Linked DNA regions of Bacillus pumilus. Each later gene encodes a partner of the first gene's protein in a complex. Links are inferred from orthologs where the notes say so. Each region holds a gene or a part of one and is shown on either strand. Other genes may lie near its edges.

The links.
Region 2: the proteins of clpC (region 1) and mecA are in contact, whole or in part, in a solved structure (PDB 3PXG), measured with the Bacillus subtilis proteins. The link is inferred for Bacillus pumilus from one-to-one orthologs.

The regions. Positions count from the first base shown.
Region 1 is NZ_CP047089.1:3,290,270-3,302,721, forward strand. The notes cover bases 6,243-9,360. They hold clpC (ATP-dependent protease ATP-binding subunit ClpC), read left to right. Parts: upstream 6,243-6,642; coding sequence 6,643-9,078; downstream 9,079-9,360. Other genes in these bases: GPS65_RS16460 (protein-arginine kinase McsB), read left to right, coding at 6,243-6,646; radA (DNA repair protein RadA), read left to right, coding at 9,172-9,360. Outside these bases: GPS65_RS16390 (isochorismate synthase), read right to left, coding at 1-736; GPS65_RS16395 (1,4-dihydroxy-2-naphthoate polyprenyltransferase), read left to right, coding at 1,118-2,056; GPS65_RS16400 (TraR/DksA C4-type zinc finger protein), read left to right, coding at 2,177-2,911; GPS65_RS16405 (TspO/MBR family protein), read left to right, coding at 2,997-3,473; GPS65_RS16450 (CtsR family transcriptional regulator), read left to right, coding at 4,514-4,978; GPS65_RS16455 (protein-arginine kinase activator protein McsA), read left to right, coding at 4,993-5,550; more of GPS65_RS16460, read left to right, coding at 5,555-6,242; more of radA, read left to right, coding at 9,361-10,551; DNA integrity scanning diadenylate cyclase DisA, read left to right, coding at 10,554-11,633; GPS65_RS16480 (PIN/TRAM domain-containing protein), read left to right, coding at 11,787-12,452. UniProt on the Bacillus subtilis protein: Competence gene repressor; required for cell growth at high temperature. Negative regulator of comK expression. May interact with MecA to negatively regulate comK.
Region 2 is NZ_CP047089.1:2,217,734-2,229,979, forward strand. What follows is about bases 9,062-11,973. They hold mecA (adaptor protein MecA), read left to right. Parts: upstream 9,062-10,140; coding sequence 10,141-10,806; downstream 10,807-11,973. Other genes in these bases: spxA (transcriptional regulator SpxA), read left to right, coding at 9,062-9,172; GPS65_RS10910 (TerC family protein), read right to left, coding at 9,213-9,878; cls (cardiolipin synthase), read left to right, coding at 10,892-11,973. In the rest of the region: trpS (tryptophan--tRNA ligase), read right to left, coding at 1-718; GPS65_RS10865 (DUF3899 domain-containing protein), read right to left, coding at 1,035-1,298; GPS65_RS10870 (peptide ABC transporter substrate-binding protein), read left to right, coding at 1,748-3,406; opp3b (oligopeptide ABC transporter permease), read left to right, coding at 3,516-4,445; opp3C (oligopeptide ABC transporter permease), read left to right, coding at 4,445-5,473; GPS65_RS10885 (ABC transporter ATP-binding protein), read left to right, coding at 5,492-6,553; GPS65_RS10890 (ABC transporter ATP-binding protein), read left to right, coding at 6,564-7,475; GPS65_RS10895 (hypothetical protein), read left to right, coding at 7,581-7,868; GPS65_RS10900 (GNAT family N-acetyltransferase), read left to right, coding at 8,005-8,583; more of spxA, read left to right, coding at 8,777-9,061; more of cls, read left to right, coding at 11,974-12,246. UniProt on the Bacillus subtilis protein: Enables the recognition and targeting of unfolded and aggregated proteins to the ClpC protease or to other proteins involved in proteolysis. Acts negatively in the development of competence by binding ComK and recruiting it to the ClpCP protease.

The DNA.
Region 1 (12,452 bases):
GTGGAGCGAGTTCAATTTGATTTTTATAGTGAAGCAAGACTTCTCTTGCTAGAACAACCTTTTCATATTCGTTAGCACGAATGTGGTCTGTCGCTTCTTGGATCGCCTTCATCCATTCATTCACATCTAGTTCTTCCATATGAACAAGTTCAGCTTGTCCATCATATCTGAGCGGTAATGTTTTGAATTGAGAGGCTTTTTGTTCTAATTCTTGAATGAGCTGATGAACATTCCCATCCACCTGCTTCCATTCATTGATCGTAAGAAACGTGCCTTCTTTTGAGACAGTGAGCATCATCGATGGCACAAAAAAATGAGCCTCACCAAAAGCTTCCCAGTGACGCGCCTTCTCTTCATACGGATCAAATGAGAATCCACCAAATAAAAGCGGACCAACAGCCGCTTGCCTTAACTCCTTCTCATCATGAAAATGGAACATGTGCTGCTTCAGCTGTTCCCATTCTTGATGGACTGTATCAAATCGTTCCTTACCTTGCTCAGATGATTTAATAACGGCCGCTCTGCCAAGTCCAGAAAATATCATTTGGCTTTCTGGATCAGACCAAAAAAAGCGCTCGCCTAAAAAATCCGCTTCGCCGCTTTGGAAAAAGGCAAGAGGATCCAGATCGTCAACTCTTCTGGAGTAGCTTATCAAAACAGCATGGTTGACGTTATTCGCTTCTTCTAATGTCGCAAGCGCTTCCTGCCGGAAAGTACTTTGCACTGTTGTCACCATGATACATTCCTCCAAAATCCATGAAATAACATAAAAAATAAAACCATCATGAAAAAATACGTGAACATTCGAATATGTCGAATGACCTGCTTTTCTATTATAAACCTTAACAGATGAACTTAGTAAAGAAAACAGCTTTTAAAACCTCGAATCCTTATTATATCACGCTTTCTAGATTTTTTCGCTCCCGCTTCTTGAAACGAGAGCATCTATAAGAAAAATGGAAAGTCTTGTTTTAAGATCAAGCTTTCTCTCGATATGGTAACGATTAGCAAACATCTTTTTCTGGATTCATCGCATCAATATATTGACACCTTTTTGAACTTTGCTAAACTGGAATTTGGACGTGTACGTATTTTTTTATTTAAAGGAGTATATTTTATGCAGCATCAATCGATATCAGATCAGCTTTCACCGATTAAGCCTGATAAGAACTGGCGGATTTGGTGGAATTTACTACGACCGCATACATTAACAGCAGCATTTATTCCCGTTACTTTAGGAACTGTTCTAGCACTTCCAAGTGGTCAAATACATGTTGGGCTATTTTTAGCTATGCTATTTGCATCTATGTTTATCCAAATCGCAACAAACATGTTTAATGAATACTTTGATTTTGTTCGCGGATTGGACAACGAGAAATCTGTCGGTATCGGCGGCGCCATTGTCAGAAATGGTGTAAAGCCAAAAACAGTTCTCGGCCTCGCTTATGCACTATTTGCGCTTTCCTTACTACTAGGAGTATACATTTGCATGATGTCTAGCTGGTGGATTGCACTGATAGGACTCATTTGTATGGCAGCAGGCTATTTCTATACAGGCGGTCCTGTTCCTATTGCATATACACCGTTTGGAGAACTTGTGTCAGGTGCCTTTATGGGACTAGGAATTATTCTGATCAGTTTCTATATTCAAACAGGCACACTGACGTCAAAAGCTGTTCTCGTCTCATTACCAATTTCAATTTTAGTTGGTGCCATCTTACTATCGAACAATATCCGCGATTTAGACGGTGATAAAGAAAATGGACGAAAAACACTTGCTATCCTTGCTGGACGAAAAGCGGCAGTGAACATTTTACTTTCCATGTTTTTGATCTCATATGTACTTATTTTTGTTTATATCTTCACAGATATTGTCGGCCTTTGGAGTCTTCTTGTTTTACTCAGTGTCCCAAAAGCATATACAGCTATCAAAGAATTTAAGCAAAAAGAAAAACCAATTGAATTAATGAATGCCATGAAATCGACAGCTCAAACCAATACATTTTTCGGTTTTCTGCTAACAATCGCTTTGATCTTACAATACTATATTGCTTAACAAAGAACGCCTGCCCCAGCCGCAGGCGTTTTTTCATGAGGAATTGCTTCAAATTGGAACTAGTCTTACAGATAAAATTGCTCATACTAACATTATGTTTGATATGAAAGGATGATCGCTTTGTTGTCTAAAGACGAATTACATCATTTGAAGCAGCGACTTCTCGATGAAAAGCATGAACTCGAAGCCAAAAGCCATGACGATGAACAAAAAGTATCATTTCCTTATGATTCTGTCGGAGATCTGTCAGCCTATGATAATCACCCAGGTGATCAAGGGACAGAACTGTTCGAACGCGGGAAAGATATTGCATTAAACAGTTTGGAACATGAACATCTGTTAGACATCAATGAAGCACTTCAAGCCATCACAGACGGCTCTTATGGCCAGTGCAAGGTCTGTAAAGCCCCTATCCCAAAGGAACGTTTAGAAGCCTTGCCTAGTGCCGTCACATGCACAGAACATTCAAAAGAACAAACCGTTTCACAAAACCGTCCGATTGAAGAGGATTTATTAAGTCCGCCCTCAGGTCAATTTGAAAATGAAGAAAGTGCGGCATACGATGGTGAAGATGCATATCAAGACGTAGAACGGTACGGAAATTCTGATACGCCGTCCGATATGGAATTTCCTCCATTGACATACGATGATGTGTATACACAATCAGAAGATGAAGATTATGTCGAAGACTATGAGGGATTCGCAGCTGCTGATATTGAGGGAAAAGCAAGCAAGGTATATCCAAATAAAGCCCACGAAGCTTATGAAGAAGCATTGGACGAAGAAGGCGTCATGACCGTATTTGGTGATTTGAAGCCGTACGAAGAAGAACCTTATACAGAAGAAAATCATTAGTCCCCTCATAATGGGGGCTTCATGTTTATATCATGTAATAATTGGGAAATCACTTTAAGAGTGAATTTGATTGGAGGAGATTCTAATGGCAAGAAAAAGTATCATTTGGGCAGTGATTGTTTTCTTTATTACATACGCATTATTCTCTGTGGCGGGATTCCTGTTTCCGATTGACAGAGAGTGGTATGATGCATTAAATAAACCGGAATGGACACCAAGTGGTGGTGTAATTGGTGCTGTATGGGCTGTCTTATTTGCTCTCATCTCGTTGTCCGCAGCGATCATTTATGGAAAATATGGATTTCAAAAAATCACTTTACCATTTTGGATTCTTTTTCTTTTAAATTATGTATTTAATCAAGCCTTTAGTTTTTTTCAATTTACACAAAAAGATTTATTTGCCGCTACGATTGATTGCCTGCTTGTCGCACTGACAGCACTTGCTCTTGTGATCGTCTCGCGTAAACTAAGCAAAGTCGTTCCAATTTTACTCATTCCTTATGTGTTATGGGGATTCTTTGCAACTTACTTGTCTTATACGATCTATTCCATGAACATGTAAAAAAAGACCGTTATTATGGCGGTCTTTCTTTTTTGGAGAAAATAAAAAAGAGATCTTTGACAAGACCTCTTTTAAAAATGACCCGTACGGGATTCGAACCCGTGTTACCGCCGTGAAAGGGCGGTGTCTTAACCGCTTGACCAACGGGCCAGATAAATGGCGGAGAAGGAGGGATTTGAACCCTCGCGCCGCTTGCGCGACCTACACCCTTAGCAGGGGCGCCTCTTCAGCCACTTGAGTACTTCTCCATTTGGCTCCGCAGGTAGGACTCGAACCTACGACCGATCGGTTAACAGCCGATAGCTCTACCACTGAGCTACTGCGGAATATCATGGTGGGCCTGAGTGGACTCGAACCACCGACCTCACGCTTATCAGGCGTGCGCTCTAACCAGCTGAGCTACAGGCCCATGATTGGATATACAAATGGAGCGGGTGATGGGAATCGAACCCACGACATCAGCTTGGAAGGCTGAGGTTTTACCACTAAACTACACCCGCAAATATGTATGGGGCGATTGATGGGAATCGAACCCACGAGTGCCAGAGCCACAATCTGGTGCGTTAACCACTTCGCCACAACCGCCATACTATCAATATTTTTTTATAAAAGTGGCTCGGGACGGAATCGAACCGCCGACACACGGATTTTCAGTCCGTTGCTCTACCAACTGAGCTACCGAGCCATGTATTCTTTTTAAAAATGGCGGTCCGGACGGGACTCGAACCCGCGACCTCCTCCATCAGGTTTGGTGGCGATAGCGAAGAGGTCACACCCGTTCCCATACCGAACACGGAAGTTAAGCTCTTCAGCGCCGATGGTAGTTGGGGGTCTCCCCCTGTGAGAGTAGGACGCCGCCAAGCTTGTATAAGGATCAGTTCCATTTGGAACTGGTCTTTTTTGTTTTTTTAAGAGGTTTGACACCATATAAATGTGGAAATAATATTCTTAGTTGAGCGATTATCTTGAAAAATCGACCGAAAAAATTTATAGTAAGATTAAAGTCAAATATAGTCAAAGTCAATGGAGGAGGAGGCGGAGTGGCACAAAATATTTCTGATATCATCGAGCAGTACTTGAAAGAAGTCTTGGATCAGAATGGTCGAGAAATATTAGAAATTAAGCGCAATGAAATTGCAGATAAGTTTCAATGCGTACCTTCACAAATTAACTATGTTATCAATACACGCTTCACGAGCGAGAGAGGCTACATCGTTGAAAGTAAGCGTGGCGGCGGTGGCTATATCCGCATCATTAAAGTCAAAATGAATGATGAAGTCGACTTATTGAACAATATTATTTCCCAAATATATCATCGTTTATCACAAGCTGCCTCTGATCATATCATCATGCGTCTTGTCGAAAATAACATTTTATCTGAAAGAGAAGCAAAGATGATGATCAGTGTCATGGACCGTTCTGTTTTGCACATTGATTTACCTGAACGTGATGAATTGCGGGCTCGGATGATGAAAGCGATGTTAAATGCTTTGAAATTAAAGTAAAGCGGGTGAAAAGATTGATTTGTCAAGAATGCAATGAGAGACCAGCCACTTTTCACTTTACGAAAGTTATAAATGGAGAAAAACAAGAAATGCACATATGTGAACAATGTGCAAAAGAAAACAGTGATTCATATGCTATGAGTGGAAACCAAGGTTTCTCTATTCACAACTTATTATCGGGTTTATTGAATATTGATCCTAGCTTTACGACAAGTGCGAATAAGGGATCATCTATTTTTCAAGAAGCAAGAGAAGTGGATCAATGTCCTAAGTGTGGCTTAACCTTTCAACAATTCAGAAAAACAGGCCGTTTTGGCTGTGCAGAATGCTATCGTTCGTTTGATCAGTATTTGAACCCTGTTTTACGGAAAGTCCATAGTGGAAATACAGTCCATAATGGAAAGGTGCCTAAACGGATTGCCGGCAGTCTTCATGTGCGCCGGAAACTTGAGTTGATGCAGCAAGAACTGAAGCAGTTAATTGAACAAGAAGAGTTCGAAAAAGCAGCGGAAGTTCGAGATCAAATTCGTGCATTAGAGCATGAGCAATCTCAGCAGAGGGAGGGAGATTAACAACATGTCGCTCCAGCATTTTATTCAAGACGCTTTAAGTCAATGGATGAAACAAAAAGGACCCGAAAGTGACATTGTTCTAAGCAGTCGAATCAGGCTAGCACGCAACCTAGAGCATGTTCGTTTCCCAACTCAGTTTTCTCAGGAAGAGGCTGAAGCTGTTCTCCAGCAATTTGAGCAAAAGTTTGCTAGCCAGGAAGTAAAGGACATCGGAAACTTTGTTCTAATTCGAATGAATGAAACGCAGCCTTTAGCAAAGAGGGTACTTGTTGAAAAGCATTTGATCAGCCCAAACTTAGCAGAATCAAGATTTGGCGGTTGTTTGCTGTCTGAAAATGAGGAAATCAGTGTGATGCTGAATGAAGAAGACCATATTCGGATCCAATGCTTATTCCCAGGATTCCAACTAGCCAATGCATTAAAAGCAGCTAACCAGATAGATGACTGGATTGAGGAGCAAGTGGATTATGCATTTTCTGAAAAGCGAGGATACTTAACAAGCTGTCCAACGAATGTAGGTACAGGTATTAGGGCATCAGTCATGATGCATTTACCCGCTTTAGCCCTCACAAGACAAATGAATCGGATTATTCCTGCGATTAATCAATTAGGTCTTGTAGTCAGAGGAATTTATGGTGAAGGCAGCGAAGCAATAGGGAACATCTTTCAAATTTCAAATCAAATGACACTTGGTCAATCAGAAGAAGATATTGTAGATGATTTAAATAGCGTGACCGCGCAGCTTATTGAACAAGAGCGATCTGCACGAAAAGCGTTATATCAAACATCTAAGATTGAACTTGAGGACAGAGTGTACCGGTCCTTAGGGATTTTGTCCAATTGTCGCATGATTGAATCAAAGGAAACAGCAAAATGTCTGTCAGATGTGCGCCTTGGAATTGATTTAGGTATCATTAAGGGGCTTTCAAGTAATATAATGAATGAACTCATGATTTTGACACAGCCTGGCTTTCTTCAACAATATTCTGGAGGAGCTTTGGAGCCAAATGAACGAGACATAAAACGAGCAGCAATTATTAGAGAAAGACTGCGTTTAGAAATGCATAGGAATGGACAGGAGGATGAAACGATATGATGTTTGGAAGATTCACTGAAAGAGCTCAAAAGGTATTAGCACTTGCACAAGAAGAAGCCATTCGCCTAGGCCATAAGAACATTGGTACTGAACACATTTTACTTGGTCTAGTACGTGAGGGTGAGGGCATCGCCGCAAAAGCGTTAGAAGCACTGGGCCTTGTTTCAGATAAAATCCAAAAAGAAGTCGAAAGCTTGATTGGAAGAGGGCAAGAGGTGTCTCAAGCTATTCCTCATTATACGCCTAGAGCGAAGAAGGTCACTGAGCTTTCAATGGATGAAGCAAGAAAGCTCGGTCATTCCTATGTAGGGACAGAACATATTCTCTTAGGTCTTATTCGCGAGGGAGAGGGTGTAGCAGCCCGCGTTTTAAATAACCTCGGTGTGAGCTTAAATAAAGCACGTCAGCAAGTCCTGCAGCTGCTTGGCAGTAATGAAACAGGTGCATCTGCCGCTGGCTCTAACAGCAATGCAAATACCCCAACATTAGATAGCTTAGCAAGAGATTTAACAGCGATTGCGAAAGAAGACAGCTTGGACCCTGTCATTGGACGAAGCAAAGAAATTCAGCGTGTCATTGAGGTCCTAAGCAGAAGAACAAAAAACAACCCGGTGCTGATTGGTGAGCCTGGTGTTGGTAAAACAGCCATCGCTGAAGGTCTTGCACAGCAAATTATTCATAATGAAGTGCCTGAAATTCTACGCGATAAACGAGTGATGACGCTTGATATGGGAACCGTTGTAGCGGGAACAAAATATCGTGGTGAATTTGAGGATCGTTTGAAAAAAGTCATGGACGAAATTCGCCAGGCAGGAAATATCATTCTCTTCATTGATGAGCTTCATACACTGATTGGTGCTGGTGGAGCAGAGGGTGCGATTGACGCATCTAATATTCTAAAACCATCCTTAGCACGTGGAGAGCTTCAATGTATCGGGGCGACAACATTAGATGAGTACCGTAAATATATTGAAAAGGATGCTGCGCTTGAACGACGTTTCCAGCCAATTCAAGTAGATCAGCCATCAGTTGATGAGAGTATTCAAATCTTAAGAGGACTTAGAGATCGTTATGAGGCACATCACCGTGTGTCCATTACAGATGAAGCGATTGAGGCGGCAGTGAAGCTGTCTGACCGTTATATTTCTGATCGTTTCCTTCCAGATAAGGCGATTGATTTAATTGATGAGGCAGGTTCGAAAGTCCGCTTACGTTCTTTCACAACACCGCCTAACCTAAAAGAACTAGAGCAAAAGCTGGATGAAGTACGCAAGGAAAAAGATGCGGCTGTTCAAAGTCAGGAATTTGAAAAAGCAGCTTCTCTTCGCGATACAGAGCAGCGTCTGCGTGAAAAGGTAGAGGTCACAAAGAAATCTTGGAAAGAAAAGCAAGGACAGGAGAATTCAGAGGTATCAGTGGATGATATCGCAATGGTTGTCTCTAGCTGGACGGGAGTGCCTGTTTCAAAAATTGCCCAAACCGAAACAGATAAGCTTCTAAATATGGAACAATTACTCCATTCTCGTGTAATTGGGCAGGATGAAGCAGTTGTCGCTGTAGCAAAAGCTGTGAGACGTGCGCGTGCTGGACTAAAAGATCCAAAACGTCCAATTGGCTCATTTATCTTCTTAGGCCCAACAGGGGTTGGTAAAACGGAGCTTGCAAGAGCACTCGCAGAGTCTATTTTCGGTGATGAAGAAGCGATGATCCGTATTGATATGTCAGAATACATGGAGAAACACTCTACATCTAGACTTGTTGGGTCACCTCCTGGCTATGTTGGCTATGAAGAAGGCGGACAACTGACTGAAAAAGTGAGAAGAAAACCTTATTCTGTTGTGCTTTTAGACGAGATTGAAAAGGCGCATCCAGATGTATTCAACATCTTACTTCAAGTATTAGAAGATGGTCGTCTGACTGATTCTAAAGGGCGTACTGTTGACTTTAGAAATACGATTTTGATCATGACATCCAACGTTGGAGCTAGTGAACTGAAGCGAAATAAATATGTTGGCTTTAACGTGCAGGATGAAGGTCAAAATTACAAGGATATGAAAGGCAAAGTGATGGGCGAGTTGAAACGTGCGTTCAGACCAGAATTCATCAACCGTATTGATGAAATCATTGTCTTCCATTCACTTGAAAAGAAACATCTAAAAGAGATTGTGTCTCTCATGTCTGATCAATTGACGAAACGATTAAAAGAACAAGACCTTTCAATTGAATTGACAGAAGCAGCAAAAGCGAAGATTGCTGATGAAGGTGTAGACCTTGAGTACGGTGCGCGTCCGTTAAGAAGAGCGATTCAAAAGCATGTGGAGGATCGACTTTCTGAGGAGCTTCTGAAGGGTAATATTGAAAAAGGTCAACAAATTGTATTAGATGTGGAAGATGGAGAAATTGTCGTAAAAACGACGGCTGCTACGAACTAATATAGTAAGACAAAAGTGTGAGGCATACCAGTAAGCTGTATGCCTCCCTTTACTTATTTTCTGACCAGTATAAGGAGTTGTATTCTTCAATCTATGGCTAAGACGAAATCAAAATTTATATGCCAATCGTGCGGTTATGAGTCAGCCAAATGGATGGGGAAATGTCCAGGCTGCGGCACGTGGAACAGTATGACAGAAGAGGTCGTTCGTAAAGAGCCAGCAAACCGTCGAAGCGCTTTTAACCATTCTGTTCAAACCATTCAAAAACCTTCACCTATATCTGCAATTGAAACATCAGATGAACCCCGAATCAAAACGAATTTAGAAGAATTTAATCGAGTATTAGGAAGTGGAATTGTCAAAGGCTCTCTTGTTCTCATTGGCGGAGATCCTGGGATTGGGAAGTCCACTTTATTATTACAAGTATCAGCACAGCTCTCAGATAAAAATCAGAATGTATTATACATATCTGGTGAGGAGTCCATTAAACAAACGAAGCTAAGAGCGGACCGCCTCGGCATAAAAAGCACCTCTTTACATGTTTTGGCTGAAACCGATATGGAGTATATAACGTCTGCTATACAAGAGATGAAACCCGCTTTTGTCGTGGTGGATTCGATTCAAACCGTTTATCAAAGCGATATTACGTCAGCTCCTGGGTCTGTATCTCAAGTGAGAGAATGTACAGCACAGCTGATGAAGATTGCAAAGACAAATGGGATTCCAATTTTTATCGTTGGTCACGTGACCAAAGAAGGCTCGATCGCAGGCCCACGTCTTTTAGAGCATATGGTGGACACGGTTCTTTATTTTGAAGGCGAGCGTCATCATACGTTTCGTATCTTACGTGCGGTGAAAAACCGATTTGGCTCGACGAATGAACTAGGGATTTTTGAAATGAGAGAGGAAGGGCTCACGGAAGTATTAAACCCATCCGAAATTTTCTTAGAAGAACGTTCGGCAGGTGTATCGGGTTCGTGTGTCGTAGCCTCAATGGAAGGAACAAGACCTGTTCTAGTCGAGATACAAGCATTAATTTCACCGACAAGCTTCGGAAATCCGCGTAGAATGGCCACTGGTCTTGATCATAATCGAGTGTCACTACTCATGGCGGTTTTAGAAAAACGTGTTGGACTGCTTCTGCAAAACCAGGATGCGTATTTAAAGGTCGCAGGCGGTGTGAAGCTTGACGAACCAGCAATTGACTTGGCCATTGCGGTCAGCATTGCATCAAGCTTTAAAGACGCAGCGCCGCATCAAGCGGATTGCTTTATAGGAGAGGTCGGCCTGACGGGAGAAGTCAGAAGAGTATCAAGAATTGAACAGCGTGTGCAGGAAGCTGCGAAACTAGGATTTAAACGAATGTTTATTCCTCAGGCAAATATAGATGGATGGAAAAAGCCGAGAGGGATTGAGTTAGTCGGTGTAGAAAATGTAGCGGAGGCACTTCGAATTTCACTAGGGGGATCATAGAAATGGAAAAAGAGAAAAAAGGAGCGAGAGAACTCGATCTCTTAGATATCGTACAGTTTGTGGCACCAGGGACACCTCTTCGGGCTGGGATCGAAAACGTCCTGAGGGCCAATACTGGCGGGCTAATTGTTGTTGGTTATAACGACAAAGTGAAGAGTGTTGTCGATGGAGGATTTCACATTAATTCTGCCTTCTCCCCAGCACACTTATATGAATTGGCGAAGATGGATGGAGCCATCATTTTAAGCGATTCTGGTCAAAAGATCTTGTATGCGAATACACAGCTTATGCCAGATGCGACCATCCATTCATCGGAAACGGGCATGAGGCACCGTACTGCTGAACGTGTAGCGAAGCAGACTGGCTGTTTAATCATTGCAATTTCTGAACGGAGGAACGTCATTACCTTATACCAAGGAAATCGTCGTTACACGCTGAAAGATATTGGCTTTATTTTAACGAAGGCTAACCAAGCCATACAAACACTTGAGAAATATAAAACCATTTTAGATCACGCCATTTCTGCGTTAAGCGCCCTGGAATTTGAAGAGCTTGTGACCTTTGGTGATGTATTATCCGTGCTGCATCGTTACGAGATGGTGCTTAGAATCAAAAATGAAATCAATATGTATATCAAAGAGCTTGGAACTGAAGGACATTTGATCCGTCTGCAAGTCAATGAACTGATTACAGATATGGAGCAGGAAGCGGCTTTATTTATTAAAGATTACGTGAAAGAAAAGATTAAAGATCCATATGTTCTGCTTAAACAGCTCCAAGATATGTCTAGCTTTGAGCTTTTAGATGATTCCATTCTGTACAAGTTACTAGGCTATCCAGCTTCTACAAATATTGACGAATATGTGTACACAAGAGGTTACAGATTGCTTCACAAAATCCCTAGACTGCCTATGCCAATCGTCGAAAACGTGGTTGAAGCATTCGGTGTGTTAGATCGAATTATGGAAGCGGATGTACAAGATTTGGATGAAGTAGAAGGAATTGGAGAAGTAAGAGCGAAAAAGATAAAAAAAGGATTAAAAAGGTTGCAAGAAAAACATTATATCGATCGACAGCTGTAAGAAGAGAAATTTTCTCTCAATACGGTTAAAAATGGATGAATATGGGTATATTAATGATGCTTTTGTTTTCTGTTGAACACGATAGGAAACTTAAACATATATCAATGTCAGGTGAGGGTGGATTGACAGATGAATAATAAAGGAGGTGAAGGTATGTTAAAAAGAATCGTTCAGGCGTTTTTTATCATTTTTGGTGCAGTTGTAGGGATTTTTATCATTCCAGAGTTATTTCTGCTGTTAAATGTAAAGGACATACCTTTCATTACAAATGCTTACTCTTCAGCACTAATAGGAGCCGCTGTGTTCTTAATCATCGGCAAATGGTGCACAGGTTATGTGGTTAATTGGGTGAAATGGATCGAGGATTCTCTATTAAAGGCGCCTCTTCCTGATCTTATTTCTGGAAGTTTCGGATTAGTATTTGGACTTATTCTAGCATATCTTATTGTAAACGTGATTCCGCTAAACAATATCCCATATCATATTTTTGGTACCATTATTCCGATTTTCCTGGCTTTCTTTTTAGGATACCTTGGATTTCAGGTAGGGTTTAAGAAGAAGGATGAAATGATGGGGCTGTTCTCTCGATCTGCAAAGGTCACCAAGAAAAAAGGAGCAGCTGATGATGAACCTGAAATAGAAGATAAAAAGCTGAAAATTTTAGACACAAGTGTTATCATTGATGGAAGAATCGCAGATATTTGTCAAACTGGATTCTTAGAAGGCGTCATGGTCATTCCTCAATTTGTGCTCGAGGAATTACAGCATATTGCAGACTCTTCTGATGTATTAAAGAGAAATAGAGGCCGAAGAGGTCTT
Region 2 (12,246 bases), 1.1 Mb from region 1 along the record:
TACCGGGCTTGTTCTCTTTGTCGTACTTAACGATGCCTTCTGAATCCGTCACAGCACTTTTGATTTTCTTTTCAAGCTGTTTTGGTTCATCTAATAAAGTAATGAAGGATTTTTGGTTCGGATCGGATTTGCTCATCTTTTTCGTTGGATCTGCTAACGACATAATCCGAGCGCCTTCTTTTGGAATCTTCACTTCAGGTACAGTGAAAATGTCATTGTATTTGCGGTTAAAACGTTCAGCAAGCGTTCTAGTCAATTCAAGATGCTGCTTTTGATCTTCTCCGACAGGGACTAAATCAGTACCATATAATAAGATATCACCAGCCATTAATGGAGGATACGTTAATAGTCCTGAAACAACCGCTTCCTTACCAGCGGATTTGTCCTTAAATTGGGTCATTCTCTCTAATTCCCCAATATAAGCAACACATTGAAGCATCCATCCTGCCTGGGCGTGGGCAGGTACCTCTGATTGGATAAACAATGTCGCCTTCTCTGGATCAAGTCCAACTGCCAAATAAAGAGCTGCTAAGCTTCTAATATTTTGGCGAAGAGCTAGCCTGTCCTGACTCACCGTAATTGCATGCTGATCGACGACACAAAAATATCCGTGATAATCATGTTGCAAATCGACAAATTGCTTCATCGCTCCGATATAGTTCCCCAATGTGACCGAACCGCTCGGCTGAATGCCTGAAAAAATTGTCTTCTTTGTCATACTAAAACCTCTTTTCCTCAATATAAAAAGGCTCACCCGTCACTTTTCAACAGAAAAGGGACGAATGAACCGTGGTACCACCCTTGTTATTTCACATGGAAATCACTCAAGACGTTGATATCGGAGACTGCTCCGTCTAAGCCTACTTACTTTCAAAAGTGTTCGGTTAGCTGCTCCAAAGCCCATTCCATATATGCCATTGACTGCTCGCACCGACCGCAGACTCTCTATAAATGGTGAATATATGTACTCTTCTTTTTCATCGCAACAGTATAATTGAATTCATTATAATGAAGCAAAAATCAAAAGTCAAAGCCTATATATAATAAATGAAGAGCAGAATAAACATTTCAATTAATAAGCTAAAACCTATTATTTTCATGAAGGGAAAATTACTTTGGAAAGATGATGATAAATGTTTGTTTAAATCATCGTCAATAGTGCCCTTTTGCTTGTTTAATGAATCAAATACCTTTCGAAAGCTGTGAGCTGTTTGATCAAAAAAACCACTTTTTAAAGTGATTAACGATAACCATATTAGCAAAGTGATCGATGCTAAATAAAAAGTGATGTTAATCATACTTAAGAGAGAGAGGTGCCCATAAAAAATGAAACTTAAAATAAATACAAGGCAATTAGAACTAATTAAAAGAATAAAAAATCTGATAACAATCACTCCTGTGCATTAAAACTTTACTGTACTAAAATAGCAATAAAAACATTTAATTCGAGACTTTCACTATATAAGAAAAACGAAACAAGGAATTAAGCAGTTGTTTTAACAAAATTCTTGATATCAGTTTACAATGAATCATGAAGATTGCCAATTGTATAGACAGGATTACTTCTGATTAGGTATTTCAGATCACAAAATTAAAGGGAAATACCCAATTTGTTTCAATTTTTTAATAAATTTATTAAAAAATCATCGAAATATGAAAATTTTCTTAAAAAAATGAATGCACAATTACTTATTTGCTAGTATAATAGTTCCTGTAGTTCATTTATGAAGGGGAGGTCAACAACTAGATGAAAAAGTCTAAATTTTCACTGCTTTTAGTTTTTTTATTGGTGCTGACTATTTTTGTATCTGCATGTTCAGGTAAACAAAGTAGCGACAAGGGCACTGCATCCAAAGATTCAAAACAAGAGGCTACAATTTTAGAATCACAGGAAATGCCTGCAATGGATACAATCCAAGCAAGCGATACAATTAGTTTCACAACTATGAATAACGTTTTTGAGGGTTTGTATCGATTCAATGATAAAGAAGAATTAGTACCTGGTATGGCAGATGGCGAACCAGTAGCTAACAAAGATAAAACAGTTTATAACATTAAACTAAAAGATGCCAAATGGTCTAATGGTGATCCAGTTAAAGCTCAAGACTTCGTTTATGCTTGGCAACGTGCTTTAGATCCAGATCAAAAGTCTGAGTATGGCCCATATATGATGGTTGGTAAAATCAAAAATGCTGATAAGGTTTACAACAAAAAAGCAAAGCCTGATGAACTAGGAATTAAAGCTGTAAGCGATAAAGAATTGCAAATCACACTTGAAAAACCAATTCCTTACTTCCAATCTCTACTTTCATTCCCAACTTTCTATCCAGTGAATGAAAAGTTCGTTAAAGAACAAGGTGATAAATATGCGAAAACTGCAAAGAACCTTGTATACAATGGACCGTATGAACTTTCTTCTTGGGATGGACCACAAGCAACAACTTGGGAATACAAAAAGAATGAAGAATATTGGGATAAAAAGAATGTCTCTATGACAAAACTTACTTTTAAAGTATCTAAAGATCCACAAGCAGCAGTTAACGCATTCGAAGCTGGAGAAGCTGATATTACACCTAAATTATCAACTCCTGCAATCATCTCTCAGTACGAAGGTGATAAGCGAATGAAAAGATTACTAGAACCTACTGTGTTCTGGTTGAAAATGAACCAAGGAAATAAATCATTAAAGAATGAAAATGTTCGTCGTGCAATTGCAACAGCAATTGACAAAGAAGCGTTTGTAAAAGATGTATTGCAGAATGGTTCAGTTGCTGCATACTATCAAATTCCAAAAGACTTTGTACATGATGAAAACGGAAAAGACTTCCGCGATGGAATGCCTAAATACTTAGAAACAAACAAAGATGAAGCTAAGAAACTTTTCGAAAAAGGTCTAAAAGAATTAGGAACGTCTAAAGTAACGCTTAATTACTTAGGTGATGATTCTGAGACTGCTAAAACAATCGGAGCTTTCATTAAAGATCAGCTTGAGAAAACTTTACCTGGCTTAGATATTAATATTCAAAGTGTTCCTTTTGCTACTCGTATTGATCGTGATAAGAAAGAGGATTACGATCTACAGATGGCTGGATGGGGCCCAGATTATCTTGACCCGATCACATTCTCTGACTTATTTATCACAGGTGGTGGGAACAACCACATGGGATACTCTAATAAGAAATATGATCAACTCTTAAAAGATGCATCTGGTAAGTTAGCTGCTAAACCTGAAGAACGCTGGAAAGCTTTACAAGAAGCTGAAAAAGTATTACTACAAGATGACGCAGGACTTTCACCAATCTATCAGAGAGCAACTAATTATCTGATTAGTAACAAAGTTAAAGGATTTGTCATTCACAAGGTTGGACCAGAATTCAGCTACAAATGGATGAAAATTGAAGGATAATTAACAATCTTATAGAAAAGAGAGTGTATTCTCTGAATATACTCTCTTTTTCACTGAAAGAAATATGTCGAAATATACAGAAAAGTCAGTTTTATCAGGAGGTGCAAGTATGCTGAAATACTTAATTAGACGGGTTGGCTTCATGGTCGTTACCCTCTTCATCATTGTTTCAATCACTTTTTTCTTAATGAAACTCATTCCGGGTTCTCCTTTTGTTAATGCTCAAAAATTGTCAGAAGCACAACAAGCTGTACTTAATGCAAAATATGGGCTAGATCAGCCTATTCCAATTCAATACTTTCACTACTTGATTAATACATTCACTGGAGATTTAGGTGTTTCATTCCAATTCAACAATACCTCCGTAACAGAACTTCTTTCATACCGAGTAGGACCATCTGCTGTCCTAGGCCTTCAAGCGATTATTATAGGAACGATTGTTGGTATCTTCTTGGGAGTAGTTGGAGCTTTAAGGCAGAACACATGGATAGATTATTCTGCTACTTTCTTGGCAGTTATCGGTAAATCAATACCGAGTTTTGTATTCGCGGGATTACTTCAGTACTTTATTGCGGTGAAATTAGGTTTACTACCAACTCAATTTTGGAATGGATTCGAGTATACAATTTTGCCCACAATAGCATTAGCTATGTTCCCTATCTCCATTTGTGCACGCTTTATGCGAACAGAAATGGTTGAAGTTCTTGAGACAGATTATATTTTACTAGCAAAGGCCAAAGGAGCAGGCTATTTCGAATTAGCATTTAAGCATGCAATGAGAAATGCGTTGATCCCTGTTGTTACAGTTCTTGGTCCACTAACTGTTAGTTTAATGACGGGATCTCTCGTAATAGAGAAAATCTTCTCAATTCCTGGAATTGGTGAGCAGTTTGTTAAAGCTATTACTGTAAATGACTATCCAGTTATTATGGGAACAACAATTTTATTCGCCGTTCTTTTTGTTGTGGTTGTATTTATTGTCGATATTCTATATGGAATTATCGATCCGAGAATTCGTGTAGCAGGGGGTAACAAATGATGAAACAGCAAGAAGAAAATATTGATAAAAGTCTATTTGAACCCGCTGGTGTTGATACATTTTCTGCTGAAAAAATTGAGAAACCTAGTCTGAATTATTGGCAAGACGCATGGCTTAGAATCAAAAAGAATAAAGCCGCAGTTGTAAGTTTAGTGATTTTATTTTTAATTGTATTCATGGCTATCGTCGGACCATTAATTAGTGGTAAAGATTTTAGTACTCAGACAACGTCTGAAGCGAACCTACCTCCTCGAATCCAAGGATTAGAGCATGTTAGCTTCCTTCCATTTACTGGGGAAAGAACGCTGAAAAGTGGTGATGTGGTCAACCCTTATGAACAAAAAGGAATTGATCATTACTACTGGTTTGGTACGGATAATCTTGGGAGAGATCTATTCACACGTGTGTGGAAAGGAACTCAAATCTCACTGCTTATTGCTGTTGTTGCAGCTGTGATCGATTTAATTATTGGTGTTGCTTATGGTGCAATTTCTGGTTATTTTGGCGGGAAAATTGATAATGCGATGCAACGTGTTCTAGAGGTTCTAATGGGTATTCCCAACTTGATCGTTGTCATATTAATGATTCTCGTCTTAAAGCCAGGGATTATTCCAATTATTATTGCTCTAAGTATTACCGGGTGGATCAGTATGGCCAGGGTTGTACGAGCCCAAGTCATGAAGCTGAAAGAACAGGAATATGTACTAGCCGCTAGAACTTTGGGATTAAGCAACTTTAAAATTATCTTTAAACACATGTTGCCTAACTTAACAGGTGTGATGATTATTAATACAATGTTCACCATTCCTAGTGCAATTTTCTTCGAAGCATTCTTAAGTTTTATTGGGTTAGGTCTCCAAGAGCCACAAGCTTCACTAGGGACGCTAATTGAAGACGGATTTAAATCAATGATTGCTTTCCCATATCAAATGGTTTATCCGGCAATTATCATTAGTGTTATCATGATCGTCTTTAACCTTGTTGCCGACGGTGTGAGAGATGCACTTGATCCAAAAATGAAAGATTAGTACGGGACGGTGATGATGATGAATAAACAAGAAACCATTCTAAAAGTAAATGATTTAAATATCTCATTTCACACGTTTGCTGGTGAAGTCAAGGCAATAAGAGGTGTGAATTTTGAATTAAAGAAAGGTGAGACGCTTGCCATTGTTGGAGAATCTGGTTCAGGAAAATCGGTTACTTCAAAATCAATCATGGGGTTGCTTCCTAAATCTAACTCTGAAGTGAAAAAAGGCGAGATTTTGTTTCAAGACAAAAACTTAACAAAACTTTCTGATAAACAAATGCAAAAAATACGTGGGAAAGATATTGCAATGGTCTTTCAAGATCCAATGACCTCATTAAATCCTACAATGACAATTGGCAAACAAATTATAGAACCAATTTTAAAACATCAAAATGCTAGTAAAGAAGAAGCTAGAAAAAGAGCACTTGAGCTACTCAGCCTTGTAGGTATTCCAAAACCTGAACAAAGGTTTAAGCAATATCCTCATCAATTTTCAGGTGGTATGAGACAAAGGGTTGTGGTGGCAATTGCTCTTGCTTGTAATCCTAAAATATTAATTGCTGATGAGCCGACAACAGCGTTAGATGTTACAATTCAAGCGCAAATTTTAGAACTGATGAAGGATCTACAAAAGAAAATTGAAACATCGATTATCTTTATTACGCATGATTTAGGGGTCGTTGCGAATGTAGCTGATCGTGTAGCGGTTATGTATGGTGGTCAAATTGTCGAGATTGGTACAGTTGATGAGATTTTCTATAACCCACAGCATCCTTATACTTGGGGATTATTAAGCTCTATGCCTAGTCTGGACGCAAAAGAGGAGAAATTATTTGCTATACCTGGTACGCCGCCAGACTTGCTAAATCCTCCAAAAGGTGACCCGTTTGCTGCTAGAAATCAATATGCGATGAAAATCGATTTTGAACAGCAGCCGCCTTTATATCAAGTGTCAGAAACGCATTATGCAGCTACATGGCTATTACATCCTAATGCGCCCAAAGTAGAACCTCCTGAATCGATTAAGCAAAGAATGCGACAATTTAAAGCGCAAAAAGGGGGGGATCACATTGAGTGAAAAAGATGTTATTTTACAGGTGAATAATCTTAAGCAATATTTTAATGTGGGCAAACCAAATGAAGTAAAAGCTGTTGATGATGTTAGCTTCGATATTTATAGAGGAGAAACTTTGGGGCTAGTAGGTGAGTCTGGTTGCGGTAAGTCGACTACTGGAAGAAGTATCATTCGTTTGTATAATGCAACAGATGGTGAGGTTATTTTTAATGGACAGAATGTTCATGATAAAAAATCGACTGCTGATCTGAAGCAATTTAATCGAAAAATGCAAATGATCTTTCAGGATCCATATGCCTCACTCAATCCAAGAATGAAAGTTGAAGACATCATTGCAGAAGGCATCGATATTCATGACCTAGCAAAAACAAAGCAAGCACGTAAAGAGCGTGTGTACCAATTGCTTGAAACTGTTGGCTTGAACAAAGAGCATGCAAACAGGTACCCGCATGAATTCTCTGGTGGTCAAAGGCAGCGTATTGGGATTGCCCGTGCATTAGCGGTTGAACCAGATTTCATTATTGCCGATGAACCAATCTCTGCATTAGATGTGTCGATCCAAGCACAGGTCGTCAACTTAATGAAAGAGCTTCAAGAAGAAAAAGGCTTAACGTACTTATTCATTGCCCATGACCTGTCTATGGTAAAATACATCAGCGATCGCATTGGCGTAATGTATTTCGGGAAATTGGTCGAGCTGGCACCAGCGAATGAATTATACGAAAACCCGCTTCATCCATATACAAAATCATTACTATCTGCGATTCCGCTTCCAGATCCAGATTATGAGCGTAACCGCAAACGAATCAAGTATGATCCATCTGTTCACAAAGGAACGAACACTGAGTTCCGTGAAGTGAAGCCAGGCCACTTTGTGAGCTGCACAGAGGAAGAATTCAAAGAGCTTCAGGCAAAACAATCATAAGAGAGAAGAAGCGCTGCTACGTCAGTGCTTCTTTTTTTATTTTACAAAAGAATGCGATAATGGTAATTTCTAGTTAACAACAAACGGGTTCTAGGAGGAAATCAGATGTCGATATGGAAGACGTTTCGCTATTCATTCTTTCACTTTCTCATTGTATTCATGCTTTTTTCAACGTCTTTTTTGAGAAAGCCAAATGGAGTGCAGTGGATGCTCATATTTATGGTGTTCATTGGCATTGCGTCTTTTTCCGTGGAATATATGCTTCACCGGAAATTAAGCAATCAGAAAGAGGAAGCACGCCGCAGAAAGTATCTTTATTTCATCATGTTTCAAACTGGGATGACACTCATCCTGTTTGTCTGTTTTCAATTACTCATGAATCGTTCGATATAAAACTTTTTTCTGTTGTTTGAAAAAAAGTGAAACTAGAGGAGACTTTTCTGCGTCTTACTAGTACAGGCGTTTAAATAGCAGGAAATCGGGAATATCTAAGGAAGTGATTCTTAACGATATCATAAGGAGCGGATCCATGAATTGGTATGAAAAGCTCAGTGAATACTTCCCGATAGAAGAAATGAAGTCAAAAGAGCATATGGAAGCTTTATTAAAGGAAAGAAGTGATGTTTATCATAAGGAGGAAGGACCTCATCATGTGATGATGTACGACGAATTTGATCATTTCATCTTTATTGATTATTTATTTGTTTCCAGAGATGCAAGAGGTGAAGGCCTCGGATCAAAGCTCATTCATAAGCTGAAGGAAAAAAAGAAACCGATCTTGCTTGAGGTTGAGCCTGTAGATGAAGATGATGCAGATACTGCAAAACGCCTAAAGTTTTACCAAAGAGAGCACTTCAAGCATGCAGAATCAATCGGTTATAAACGCAGGTCACTTGCAACAAATGAAGTGAACCGCATGGAAATCCTTTATTGGTCGCCTCTTATAGATAATGAGGAAGAAATGATGGAGGCTATGAGGAAGACCTATGAACGAATCCATACGTATAAAGACGAGGAATGGTATGGGCAGTCGTATGAAGATGTTGATGATGTATTAAAGGTCATTGAAAATAGAAAACAAAAAAATATTTTCGATCATCTCGACTAAATGAGAATGTTCAGACATCAAGCAACACTACAAAATGAATGAAATTGTCTAGTTTTTGTCACAAAAATTGCAAGAAAATCTGTTCACACTTACTTTTTTATAGTATAATCACTATAAAGATTACTTATTTAGAACAATTTTAATTTAAGAATACAGATCAATATTCATTCTACAAATTGAGGAGTGAAGATTTATGGTAACATTATACACATCACCAAGCTGTACATCATGTAGAAAAGCAAGAGCGTGGTTAGAAGAACACAATATTCCGTATCAAGAGAGAAACATCTTTTCAGAGCCTCTTTCAATCGATGAAATTAAAGAAATTCTTCGAATGACTGAAGACGGTACAGATGAAATTATCTCAACACGTTCAAAAGTATTCCAAAAGCTAAATGTGAATGTTGAGACAATGCCTCTTCAACAATTGTATAAACTAATCAATGAGCATCCAGGTCTTTTAAGACGTCCAATCATCTTGGATGAAAAAAGACTACAAGTTGGCTACAATGAAGATGAAATTAGACGTTTCCTTCCAAGAACGGTTCGTACATTCCAACTCAGAGAAGCTCAGCGACTTGCTAACTAATAGAAAAAACGAAAAGCTGCCGATCATTTGGCAGCTTTTTTTATTTGTTTTCAGCCGTTTGTTCGTAAAACAGGCTGGCTAAAATGACCATGATGACTGTTAAAAAAGGGAGCATCAATTCAAGAGTTGCGTGCTGTGCCATAAATTCATTCAATTTCACATCACGAACAATCATTTCACCGCCAGTAAAAGCCAAAAGAGCACTTCCTCCGTATAAAAGAAACGGGAATTTGGTTAAAGCCGCATGAATCAGCTTACTTCCCCAAATAATAATCGGTACTGAAATCATCAGCCCAAAGGCAGTCAGCAACATGTTGCCCTTTGCCGCTCCTGCAACAGCAATCACATTATCAAGTGACATAAAGAGGTCGGCAATCACAATGGTCTGTACCGCACGCCAAAGGGAGCCGCTGCTTTTAATACGAATCGATTCTTTTTTTTGTTCAATTAACAAATTGTATCCTATATAAAGGAGAAAAAGTCCGCCGATAAATTGCAAATAAGGGATGGTCAATAAATAAACTGCGGCACCTGTCATTGTAATTCTCATCAGCACGGCCAAAAGTGTGCCGATCCATATGGCTTTATTGCGTTTGTCATTTGACAAGCTGCGGCTAGCCATCGCAATGATCAACGCGTTATCACCGCCTAAAATCAGATCGATGCCAATAATCATCAGTAAGGATATGAGCCACTCTGTTTCCATCCATTTCACCTCATGTCTAATAGAGCTCGTACAACCAATATATGAAGACAATTCAAATATATGTTTCTGTAAGTTTTCTCTGCAAAAAATGCGTTTTTATTTCTTTTATTCATGTTTTATCATAAAATAGACAGTACGAAGCAATACCTCAATTCTTTAAAAGGTTAACATGTAGACGGAACGGGTAAAGTGTAGTAAAGTACTATTAATTGGGAGCTTGTATGTCCCTTCAACATCTTATATAGAAGGGAAGGTTGGCAAAATGGAAATCGAAAGAATAAATGAACATACAGTAAAATTTTATATTTCCTACGGTGATATTGAAGACCGCGGATTTGACCGTGAAGAGATTTGGTATAATCGCGAACGCAGTGAAGAGCTGTTTTGGGAAGTAATGGACGAAGTGCACGAAGAAGAAGAATTTGCAGTTGAGGGACCACTTTGGATTCAAGTGCAGGCACTTGACAAAGGTCTTGAAATTGTCGTGACGAAAGCCCAACTTTCTAAAGATGGACAAAAGCTCGAATTGCCGATTCCAGAAGATAAAAAAGATCAAACAGATGAAGAAAGTCTAGACGCACTACTTGATGATTTTCAAAAAGAAGAGCAGGATCAAGAAGACCATAATGAGAAGGACAAAAAACTTCAACTTCAATTTGTGTTGAAAATGGATGACTTTGAAGATTTGATTGCACTTTCTCAATTAAATATGCAGGATTTTACCACAAGTTTATATTCGTTTGAAAACCGTTATTATCTATATGTTGACTTCCACGAGGATTTGTCAGATGAGCAAGTGGAGAATAAGCTCAGCATTTTGCTTGAATATGCTCATGAATCAGTGGTCAGCATTTACAGACTGAAAGAATACGGTCAGCTGATTATCGAAGGAAATGCCCTTGAAACGATTCAACAGCACTTCTCGTAACCAACAAAAGTCGATTTCTATAGAGGAATCGGCTTTTTTATCTGAATGAATAGGTAAATAAAGAGAACGGCAAGGAGAAAATGAAATGAGAAATTTAGTCAAAGTTCTATTTTTTCTTATCATTACGATAGGTGCTTATTTAGTCATTCAATTAATTGCCGGAGATTTGGCGGTAAGTGTATTAAGTTCTGTCAGTGTTCTATTCACTTTATCGATTATCTTCATCGGGTTTGTCATATTCTTGGAAAACCGAAATCCATCTCAAACGATCACGTGGCTTGTCCTGCTTGGCAGCTTTCCGTTATTCGGTTTTTTGTTCTACATTTTCTTTGGACGCAATATCAAAAAGCGAAGGCTGTTTGAAAAGAAAGCGATTCTAGACGAACAGTTAATCCAGGAAGATGAACATATTCATAGAGAAGCAATTGAGAAGATGACGCATATGGGCGATCATCAGCAGCTCTTATTTAAGCTGGCTCACAGACTTGGACATACCCCTATTACGTATCGCACGTCCTCTAAAGTCCTGACCAACGGAGAAGAAACATTTTCTCATATATTTGAAGAAATCAAAAAAGCGACACATCACATTCATTTAGAATATTATATTCTCCGCCACGATGACCTTGGACAAGAATTAAAAGATATTCTCATTGATAAAGCGAAAAACGGCGTGATTGTCCGCTTTTTATATGACGATGTAGGAAGCTTAAAGCTTTCACGTCAATATATTGCTGACCTCGAAAAGGCTGGCGTTCAGATCGTTCCATTTTTACCTGTGAGACTACCCCTGTTAAATAATAAAATCAATTTCCGAAATCACCGAAAAATTGTCGTGATTGATGGAGAAGTTGGGTTTGTTGGCGGGCTGAACATTGGAGACGAATATCTGGGTAGAAGCAGACAATATGGATTTTGGCGTGACACGCATTTGATGATTAAAGGTGAAGCTGTTCGTGATCTGCAGCAGATTTTCATGCAGGATTGGTACTATATGACGAATGAAAGATGTGCAGGTGTGGACTACTTTAAAGATTTCAGTCACCTTGAAAGCACAACAGAAGGTGTACAAATGATCGCTGGTGGTCCTGATAAACAGTGGGAAGTCATTAAAAATCTCTTTTTCTCCATGATTATCTCTGCCAAAAAGTCTATTTGGATCGCTTCGCCATATTTTGTGCCGGATGATGATATTTTGTCTGCACTGAAAATTGCTGCATTAAGCGGAGTAGACGTACGGATTATTGCACCGAAAAATCCAGATAAACGAATCGTCTTCCATGCGTCCCGTTCATACTTCCCTGAGCTTTTAGAAGCAGGTGCAAAGGTGTATGAATATGATCAAGGCTTTATGCATAGTAAATTTATCATTGTGGATAGCGAGTTGGCTTCAATAGGAACGGCCAATATGGATATGAGAAGCTTTCATTTGAATTTTGA